3 regions of the Halobacillus sp. A1-3 genome follow, and region 1 is predicted to be linked to each of the others. Evidence: predicted binding sites of a transcription regulator. Region 1 holds the regulator's gene; each other region holds the start of a gene.

Region 1 (3,119 bases):
TTCTTGCCGAACCGATCGCCAAAATAACCGGTGAGCGGCATCGTCATTCCCATTGACACCATGAAGATCGTCAAGATCCAGCCGACAGCTACTGCGTTTGAATCAAAGATTTCAATGAAGCGCGGCAAGATTGGATTCAGCATACTATTATTTAAAATGACGGTGAACGTTCCGAAAAGCACGGAAACGACGACCAGCCATTTATTCGGTAATTTGCTCATGGATCATCCCTCACTTTCCTTCGATACACGAACTATTGTTTACTATACCACCACTGTTTTGGATTAACCATCATCCTGCCCATTCTATTCGATCTTTTTTTACTTTTTTCGCGTCCATTTTCATACCATTGAAATGATTGGAATGGAAAGGGTTTCCTCAAGCTTAAACCTCTATTGTAACCGTTTAACTTACCTTCCACATGTTTACACGCACTCCTAATGCGGGTACTCCACATACGAACACTCAAGGAGGTCGTTTTATAATGGGACGATTAGATAATAAAGTGGCTGTCGTCACAGGATCCGCTACAGGGATCGGTGCAGCTACAGTGAAACTATATGCAAAAGAAGGCGCAACGGTCGTCTGCGCTGATGTCAATGAAGAAGACGTAAAGCAGACGGTTGATGAAGTGATAAAAGATGGTGGAAAAGCAGAGTTTTGTTCTTTAGATGTTTCCAATGAAGATAGTGTTTCCGAATTTGCGGATTACCTCAAAGATAAATACGGCAAGGTTGATGTCTTATTCAACAACGCAGGCATCGATGAAGAAGGGGGAAAAGTGCACGAGTACCCGGTAGACCTTTTTGACCGGATCATTGCCGTCGATTTGCGCGGCACTTTTTTAACAAGTAAGTTCCTTCTCCCATTAATGATGGAACAAGGAGGTTCGATCATTAATACGTCTTCAATGTCTGGACGCGCAGCTGACTTGGATCGCTCCGGCTACAATGCGGCCAAAGGCGGCATCACCAATTTTACAAAAGCCATGGCGATTGATTATGCACGTGAAGGCATACGCGTGAATTCTATTGCACCAGGAACTATTGAGACGCCGCTTGTTGATGAGCTGGCGGGGACGAAGGAACAAAAAGAAGGACAGGAGTTCCGCGAGGCGCAAAAGTGGGTGACTCCAATGGGACGCTTAGGAAGTCCTGAGGAAGTTGCTAATGTTGCTCTTTTCTTAGCTTCTGATGAAAGTTCCTATGTTACAGGGGAAGACATTGCTGTCGACGGAGGCATCATGGCTTATACATGGCCAGGTAAAATGCTGATCGATAAAAGCTGGAAAGAGAATACGAAGTAAGAATAAAAGAAAGAGGATGCCGCTTCATAACAGCATCCTCTTTCTTTTATTCTTCTATTTCATCTAATGGGTAATGCTTCAAGAAATAGACGAGTGCCTGAAGCTCTATGGCCAGGTCGATGTGATGTACACGTACGTTCGACGGGACAGAAATACGAGCCGGTGTAAAATTTAAAATCCCCGAAATCCCCGCTTCCACCAGGCGATCGGCAATGCCCTGTGCTTCTGATGCGGGTACCGTAAGAATCGCTACCGTCAGCTCCCCCATCTTCTCTTCCAGATCATCGATGTGCTCGACACGTACTCCGCCAACTTCTGTGCCGACGCGCTCACGGCTGGCATCAAACGCAATTTCAATTTTTGTATTATTGTTTTTCGTGAAATTATAGTTTAAGAACGCTGTTCCCAGGTTTCCGACACCGATTAATGCGACACTTGTCGTCTCATCTTGATCGAGCGTCTTTCTGAAAAAGGACAGCAAATATTCAACATTGTAGCCATAGCCTTTTTTTCCGAGGGCTCCAAAGTAGGAAAAGTCTCTGCGAATCGTCGCAGAATCGACTTTGACCGCATCACTCAATTCTTTTGATGATACACGCAGTTTTCCCTGGCTGTGCAAATTGTTCAGAAAGCGATAGTACAATGGCAATCGCTTCGCTGTTGCTTGAGGTATTTTTGTATGTTCCAAATCCATGGATTTCTGCCTCCTTTACCGATCGACCCGTTGGTAATCCCCATTTTTACCTCCCGTTTTTTCTAAAAGGTAAGTCGGACCGATGACCATTCCTTTATCCAGCGCTTTACACATATCATAGACGGTGAGAGCCGTAGCAGAAGCCGCCGTTAGCGCTTCCATTTCCACCCCTGTGCTTCCCTTAGTCTTCACTTCTACCTCGATGTGTAACGTATAAGCTTCATCTGCTTCCCAACTAAACGATACGTCAATACCTTTTAGCGATAGCGGGTGACACATAGGAATCCAGTCAGATGTCTTTTTGGCTGCCATAATACCAGCTACCTGTGCAACGGCAAGCACATCACCTTTAGCCATCTCTTTATTGGTCACTTTATAATAGATCTCTTCATTCACTTGGACACTTGTGTGGGCCACAGCTGTACGCACCGTTTCCCCTTTTTCAGAGATATCCACCATTCGGGCACGGCCTTGTTCGTTAAAATGTGTAAACTCTGACATGAAACGTCTCCTCTTTACGGTTTTCACAAACTTCCTGATTGCTACACTACTCTTATTCTACCAAAAAATCAAACGTTAGTCGTTAAAGATTTCACAAACTTTGAAGCCATTGTCTTGCTAGAAGAATCCGATATAAGATACACTTATTTCATTGAGGTGAAACGACATGATTCTCATGCAACTGAATCAATTGACGAAGCGTTTTGGTGCTGAGTTGATTTTATCGAATATTAAATTAGAAGTACAAATGAATGATCGGATTGCCATTGTCGGACGTAATGGCGCTGGGAAATCGACGTTACTTAAAATGATGGCCGGGGAAATGAGTCATGATTCCGGTGACATTTTTAAACCAAAAGAAACAACGGTCGGTTATCTCGCACAAAATACAGGCCTTCAATCTGAAGAGACGATTTGGAATGAGATGGAGAACGTGTTTACCCATCTAAAAAACTTGGAAAAAGAACTGCGGGCTATGGAAACTAAGATGGCGGACCCTAATTTGCTTGAAGATAGAGACAGGTACCAGCAATTGCTCACCGAGTACGACCGTAAGCAGGAATATTTTAAAACAGCTGGCGGTTATCAATACGAAACGGACATCAAAGCTGTCCTGAA
Region 2 (3,119 bases), on a different contig from region 1:
GTTGCCGCAGGGAATTCTGGTCCAGGCCCATGGACGGTAGGTTCTCCAGCTACCTCAACCAATGCGATTACTGTTGGAGCTTCTTCAATGGAAGGGGAAGTACCGCTTCTTACTATTCCAGGGGAACGCAAGCGAGTACCGGTTACCGTGCTACTAGGTTCCATACCGTGGGAGTTTGATAAAAAATATCCGATAATGATGGCGGGAAAAGGATTGGATAAACTGGGTAATGCAAGAGGGAAAATCGTCTTGTTTGAAAGAGGAGAGATCTCTTTTACAGAGAAAGCTATCAAAGCCTATCAAGCAGGTGCTACCGGCGTCATCATCTATAATAACGAAGAAGGCATTTTTCAAGGTGCTTTAGAAAAAAAGTTACCTATTCCAGTCGCTAGCGTATCGAGAGAAGATGGCGAATGGCTTAAGTCTGAAGCAGTCGATGCACAACAATGGGTAAATACTATCCGTGAGTCAACGGATGAAGGGATCGCACCATTTAGTTCGCGAGGTCCTGTAACAACAAGCTGGGAGGTCAAGCCAGACCTGGTTGCTCCAGGAGTCAACATATTTAGTACTGTTCCAGGGGGCTATCAGCCGCTACAAGGAACAAGTATGGCTGCACCTCATGTGGCTGGTGTAGTCGCATTGATGCTCGAAGCTCATCCTGACTGGACGCCGGAAAAAGTCAAAGCCTCTTTACTGTCTTCGGCCGATGTGATGCCAGCTCAAAACCATATGTATTTCCCTACAGAACAAGGGAGTGGTTTGGTAGACATTTCAGAATCGATCAATCCTGAATTGCTGATTGAATCAGGGGCGTTGGAATTTGGCCGTTTGCACGACGAGTTCTTCAGGAAACAATTGCCTATAAGGTTAAAGAACACGACGAAAGAACAGTTGGAAATTCACGTTGAAAGACCCGCAATAGAAAGGGGAGTTTCGTGGCGGCTTCCTTCTACTATTTCACTTGCTCCAGGAGAGACAAAAGAGGAGCACGTAGAACTTCAATTATCTAAGGCGTTTATAAAGGATGGTGTCCATCAGGGATATGTAAAGCTTGAGAGCGGAGGACAAATTTATCATCTTCCTTATTTATACCTGAAAGAAGATACGTCTTACGAGAAAGTAACAGGCTTTGAATTGAACCAAAATCCAGACCGTGACAAATCCGTTTCCTATCGTTTCCACCTAACAGAGAAAGTCGAAAAAGTCACTGTGGATTTATACAGAGCAGGAACAATGCTCTTCCAGGGACAATTGATCGAAATTGATCAGCCAGAATCTGGACTTGTAGAAGGGAAAATTACCAAATCATCGTTTGATATGGAGGGGCCATACATTGCCGTTGTCAATGTGACCACTTCAAATGGAAAAGAATCGTATACCTTTCCGGTTCATTTTAGTGAGTGAAGAACGCCTCAGTTCACCCTATATTTGGAGTGACTGGGGCGTGTTCTTGTTTAAATTTTTACATTCATGTAGAATGAACGCTGGCTCTATCAAAAATGTGACAAAAATGTGATCGAAAAGTGTCATTCATTTGTACTTTTGCTCACAAACTCATTGACATCAAATGACCCCTATTGTATTCTTACATAGGATGGAATGATAAGGTTTTCATATAAGGGAAACTAAAAGGTTTATCCCCTTTTTCCTGCCTTAAAGTGAGTGAGAAAATATGAGACGTTCTAAGCCACCATTCCAGGCTATGGCGCTTACTAGCGCAATTGTTTCTCAATTAGCCGGCGGACCTTTAGCTGGAGTATATATTGGGAAGTGGATCGATAGCCACTTATCCACAGCACCCACATTCTTAATCATAGGGTTATTCCTTGGATTAGGAGCAGGTACATATGGAACCATTCGTTTAGTACGTTCGTACTCGGGAGACGATTAACATGATAGATTATCAACAGATGATATCCCGCCAACGGAAATGGATGTTCTACCTTTTAGCTTTGCTCGTATTAGGGTGGGGGGTTACTCCATGGAAACCTGTTTTTTTAGGACTTCTATTAGGAACCATTCTTAGTTTTTATAACTTATGGACGATGCAAAGAAAAATCTCCAAGCTAGGTGAACATTCCACAGACATTGACACATCTAAATCAAAAAAACGTAAACCAAATATTGGTACGTTTACACGATTAGCCACAGGGGCTTTAGCAGCCGTTATTGCACTTCAATTCGAAGAACATTTCCACATTATTTCTGTAGTATTGGGCCTAATGACAGCCTACTTTGTCATTTTTATAGACTACCTGTTGAAACATTTAACAGAATAGCACGATGGAAGAGAGGTGAACAGAATGAATCACGAAGCACCGATGCTGGAAAATGCGTTGGGTATCGAATGGTTAGACTTTAACCTATCCACCGTATTGATGATGCTGATTGCTTCAGTCATTGTTTTTATTGTTGCTGTTGCAGCAACACGAAGTTTGGAACGACGTCCAAAGGGTTTTCAAAACTTTATGGAGTGGCTCATTGACTTTGTGAAAGGAATTATTGGTTCTAACATGGACTGGAAAGTAGGGAGACTATTTCTACCATTAGGATTAACTCTCTTCACATATATCTTTGTGTCTAACATGTTAGGGGTAGTCACAATCTTTGCGCCAAACGATGTTCTATGGTGGAAATCACCGACATCCGATCCAGGTATTACTCTAACCCTGGCTGTTATGGTTGTTGTTCTCACCAATTATTACGGGGTTAAATTGAGAGGGGGCAATGAAGTCGCTAAAGACTTTGCACGCCCATTACCATTTTTACTTCCATTTAAGATCATTGAGGAGTTCTCAAATACGTTGACACTGGGTCTTCGACTTTACGGGAACATTTATGCCGGTGAGATCTTGCTAGGTCTATTAGCAGGAATAGCCTCAGCTGGTGTCCTTGGCTTCTTGGGAGGAGTTATCCCAATGTTAGCTTGGCAAGCATTTAGTACATTCGTAGGCTTTATTCAAGCATTTATTTTCACAATGTTGACAATGGTTTATATGTCTCACAAAGTGAGTTCTGACCATTAATAAATAACAAATTTTTTAATATATTTGAGGAGGAATTTAACATGGGTCTAATTGCAGCGGCAATTGCAGTAGGTCTTGCAGCAGTAGGTG
Region 3 (3,119 bases), on a different contig from region 1:
CTGTAGAAACGTGATCGTTCTTTCTCTTTATTCTCATCATCCAGATAGTAAATGTAAGAATCGAACCGTTCATTTTTTAATTCTTCTTTAATGTCTTCCCATTCGTCTACAGGGGGGAATTCAGATACATATAAATTGTGTAGCACGACTTTCCCACCACGAAAGAGCTGGCGATTCTGCTTCAATTGCTGATATGTAATCTGCACATCACGCTTCAGCTCATTTCTCCAATTGATTTGGTTATGCTTCAGTCTTACGACATGGGTTTTCCAATGGTATTCCTTTTCCAGCCATACTTCCTGGTCCTTCGTATTCATGTGAAGAACATCAAACTCCTGTACAACGACAAGGTCATGGATTAGCTTCCAAAAGAAATACTCCTGGTCTATATGCATCTCGTCTTCCCCCTTTCTTACACTCATCATACCATGGAGATTATCTCCCTCTCCATCGAACTGCTTTTAAAAAAAGCTGCCAATACGCTTGGCAGCTTTACTCTTTCCACTCTATTCCTGCTGAAAGATATTTGACAACAGTCGTTGTCTGAGCCACGGAATATTCATTGATGCTCTTACAAGTATTTTTCTTAATCCTGGAACCTGTGTAATGACATTCAACAGACGATACCGAAGTTGATAAAGCCCGAAAATAAAGGAACTAACAATAATTATCCATTGCATAAACCGGCGCAACACATCCACCCCTATTCGGTCTTTTGATGTGCTTATTTTCTGCCGGCATTGATGTATCTATACATATTGATTAAGTACAGGGGCCATGGTTTCTTTTAATACAGAAGCAGAGTTAGCGAATTTAGCTTTTTCATCTGGAGTCAAGTTCAATTCGATAATTTCATGAATGCCTTTTCGATTAACGATTGCAGGTACACCAATATATAAGTCATTCACATCATAAGGACCATCAACGTAGCCTGAGATTGTTAATACAGCATTTTCATTATGAAGAATAGCTTTCGTCAGTCTTACAAGTCCCATTGCAATTCCGTAATGAGTTGCTCCTTTTCGTTCAATGATGTGGTAAGCTGCATCCCTTACTTGCTCAAATATTTGGTCAAGGTCTTTTATATCATACTTCTCAGGATGGTCTTTGATCCGATCGAAAACAGAGCGACCAGCTACGTTCGCATGACTCCAGACAGGAAGTTCGGAGTCCCCATGTTCACCTAAAATGTAGGCGTGGACATTGCGGGAATCTAATTGGAAGTATTCACTTAATTGGAACCTTAAACGTGCTGTATCTAAAATGGTTCCAGATCCAATCACGCGGTGCGAAGGAAGCCCAGAGAACTTCCATGTCATGTAGGTCAGGATATCAACCGGATTCGTAGCTACGATGAAAATTCCATCAAACCCACTCCTCCTAACAGAATCAACGATCGATTTGAAGATAGCCGTATTTTTTTCCAATAAATCAAGACGTGTTTCCCCAGGTTTCTGGTTAGCTCCCGCTGTTATAACCACAATATCTGCCGACTGACAGTCTTCGTAATCCCCAAACCAAATCTTTTTATTGGCAGGTGCAAAAGCTAGGCCATGATTTAAATCCATAGCATCTCCTTCAGATTTCTCTTTATTGAGGTCGATCATAACGAGCTCATCCGCAACTCCCTGGTTCAGAAGAGCAAAAGCATAACTAGAACCTACAGCCCCTGTCCCAATTAAAGCGACTCGATTTACATGTTCCATCCATAACCACTCCCTATTTGATAACTTATCTATATTGTAAAACATTTCATGCTCGAATTGGGCAATAAAAAAAGATCCTTCATGAATATTTTGTGAAATCATTCACGTACTTTCAATCCCTTGTTCAGTTACAATATAGGAAACTTTTCTATCGAATTCTTCGACTGGAAGTTGTTCATGCCGTTGTTCTTCAGAAGCAATCATAACGGTAACACCTGGATAATCCGTTAAGAAACGGTCATAATAGCCTCCACCATATCCAATTCTATATCCTTCAGTGTTGAAAAGAAGGCCAGGCACGATTAATAAGTCAATATGCTGTTTCGGCAAGTGCTTGGTTTTAGCAGGATCGGGTTCCTTCAACCCGAAATAGACAGACTCTAACTCACTGTATTTGCTAAGCTGGTGGAAATTGAGCTCCTTAGTCTCTGGGTCGCATTTAGGTACGCTCACAATCTTTTGTTCAGCCCATCCCTGCTCGATAATAGGAAAAGTAGACCATTCATACGTTTGTGAGACTGTAACACCGATAGTTTGTGCCTTTTTCCATAAATCAGAATGAAACAAGTGTTTATACATAAATGCTTCCTTTTCTTGCTTCTCTGCTGGAGTCATGTTTTTCAGCACTATCTTACCTCGTTTTCTTAGCTCTGACTTGTCCATGGGCCATCCTCCTACAATATGGTATAAAAAAAACAGTAGGATGAATTCCTACTGTTTTACTTAGTTTCACGGTGAAGCGTATGCTTGCCTAGACGTGGGCTATATTTCATAAGCTCCAAACGTTCAGGGTTTTTACGCTTGTTTTTAGTACTAATATAATTACGGTCACCAGTTTCGGTGCAAGCAAGTGTAATATTTACACGCATTGTTATCCCTCCATGTCATCAAATCTTTTCACTGTCTTAATCCACATTATCAGACTTAATAATAATAACAAATTACACCCTTACTTTCAAGCACGATTATAGTTATTAACCTGTAGAATCTTGATGAATGATGAGAGTAATTATCCTTACCGATAGTAAAGGCTTAAGAAGGTAAGTGCTCTATTGAGTAAATGTCCCAGCCTTTCTTTTACATATACACCCTAATGATTTGTACGCTAATGCGTTAGTAGCACCCTTTATGCCCCAAACCGGCCAGATAAAGCCAGCAAATCTTCTTAAATCTATTAAATTAATATTTTTGCTTAACATCCTTCCAATTCAAGTCTTCTACTATCCAGCTATTATAATGAATAAAGCAATAACAGCACGCAGGATTATAAAATAAGAGGATGCCCCAAAGCATCCTCTCATTACATATTCTAATTTAGATCGTATTGCTTACCCTTAACAAGGTAAAAGATATTTTCACCGATGTTTGTAATATGGTCTCCGAAACGTTCAATATAACGTGCGATATAGGCCA

What was found. Region 1 encodes Rex, which represses fermentation and respiration genes when NADH is low (regulators of the CRP and FNR family bind a similar motif). Its sites were predicted from a motif close to TTGTGAAATATTTCACAA; they were not measured.
Region 2: a site for Rex is predicted at 1,454-1,471, ahead of ACRYKC_RS16065 (AtpZ/AtpI family protein). Genes of this name have one in related genera too.
Region 3: a site for Rex is predicted at 1,741-1,758, ahead of ACRYKC_RS13565 (L-lactate dehydrogenase). Genes of this name have one in related genera too.

Annotation. Positions count from the first base shown of each region.
Region 1 is NZ_JBPCEO010000016.1:9,158-12,276, forward strand. It holds gene ACRYKC_RS19935 (MDR family MFS transporter) at 1-221, opposite strand, end outside; gene ACRYKC_RS19940 (SDR family oxidoreductase) at 485-1,306, shown strand; gene ACRYKC_RS19945 (redox-sensing transcriptional repressor Rex) at 1,353-2,000, opposite strand; gene moaC (cyclic pyranopterin monophosphate synthase MoaC) at 2,016-2,501, opposite strand; gene ACRYKC_RS19955 (ABC-F family ATP-binding cassette domain-containing protein) at 2,668-3,119, shown strand, end outside.
Region 2 is NZ_JBPCEO010000009.1:89,065-92,183, forward strand. It holds gene ACRYKC_RS16060 (S8 family serine peptidase) at 1-1,407, shown strand, start outside; gene ACRYKC_RS16065 (AtpZ/AtpI family protein) at 1,676-1,894, shown strand; gene ACRYKC_RS16070 (ATP synthase subunit I) at 1,896-2,282, shown strand; gene atpB (F0F1 ATP synthase subunit A) at 2,307-3,029, shown strand; gene atpE (F0F1 ATP synthase subunit C) at 3,071-3,119, shown strand, end outside.
Region 3 is NZ_JBPCEO010000007.1:135,982-139,100, reverse strand. It holds gene ACRYKC_RS13575 (rhomboid family intramembrane serine protease) at 1-422, opposite strand, end outside; gene ACRYKC_RS13570 (hypothetical protein) at 507-680, opposite strand; gene ACRYKC_RS13565 (L-lactate dehydrogenase) at 750-1,706, opposite strand; gene ACRYKC_RS13560 (5-formyltetrahydrofolate cyclo-ligase) at 1,809-2,369, opposite strand; gene rpmG (50S ribosomal protein L33) at 2,426-2,575, opposite strand; gene phoU (phosphate signaling complex protein PhoU) at 3,016-3,119, opposite strand, start outside.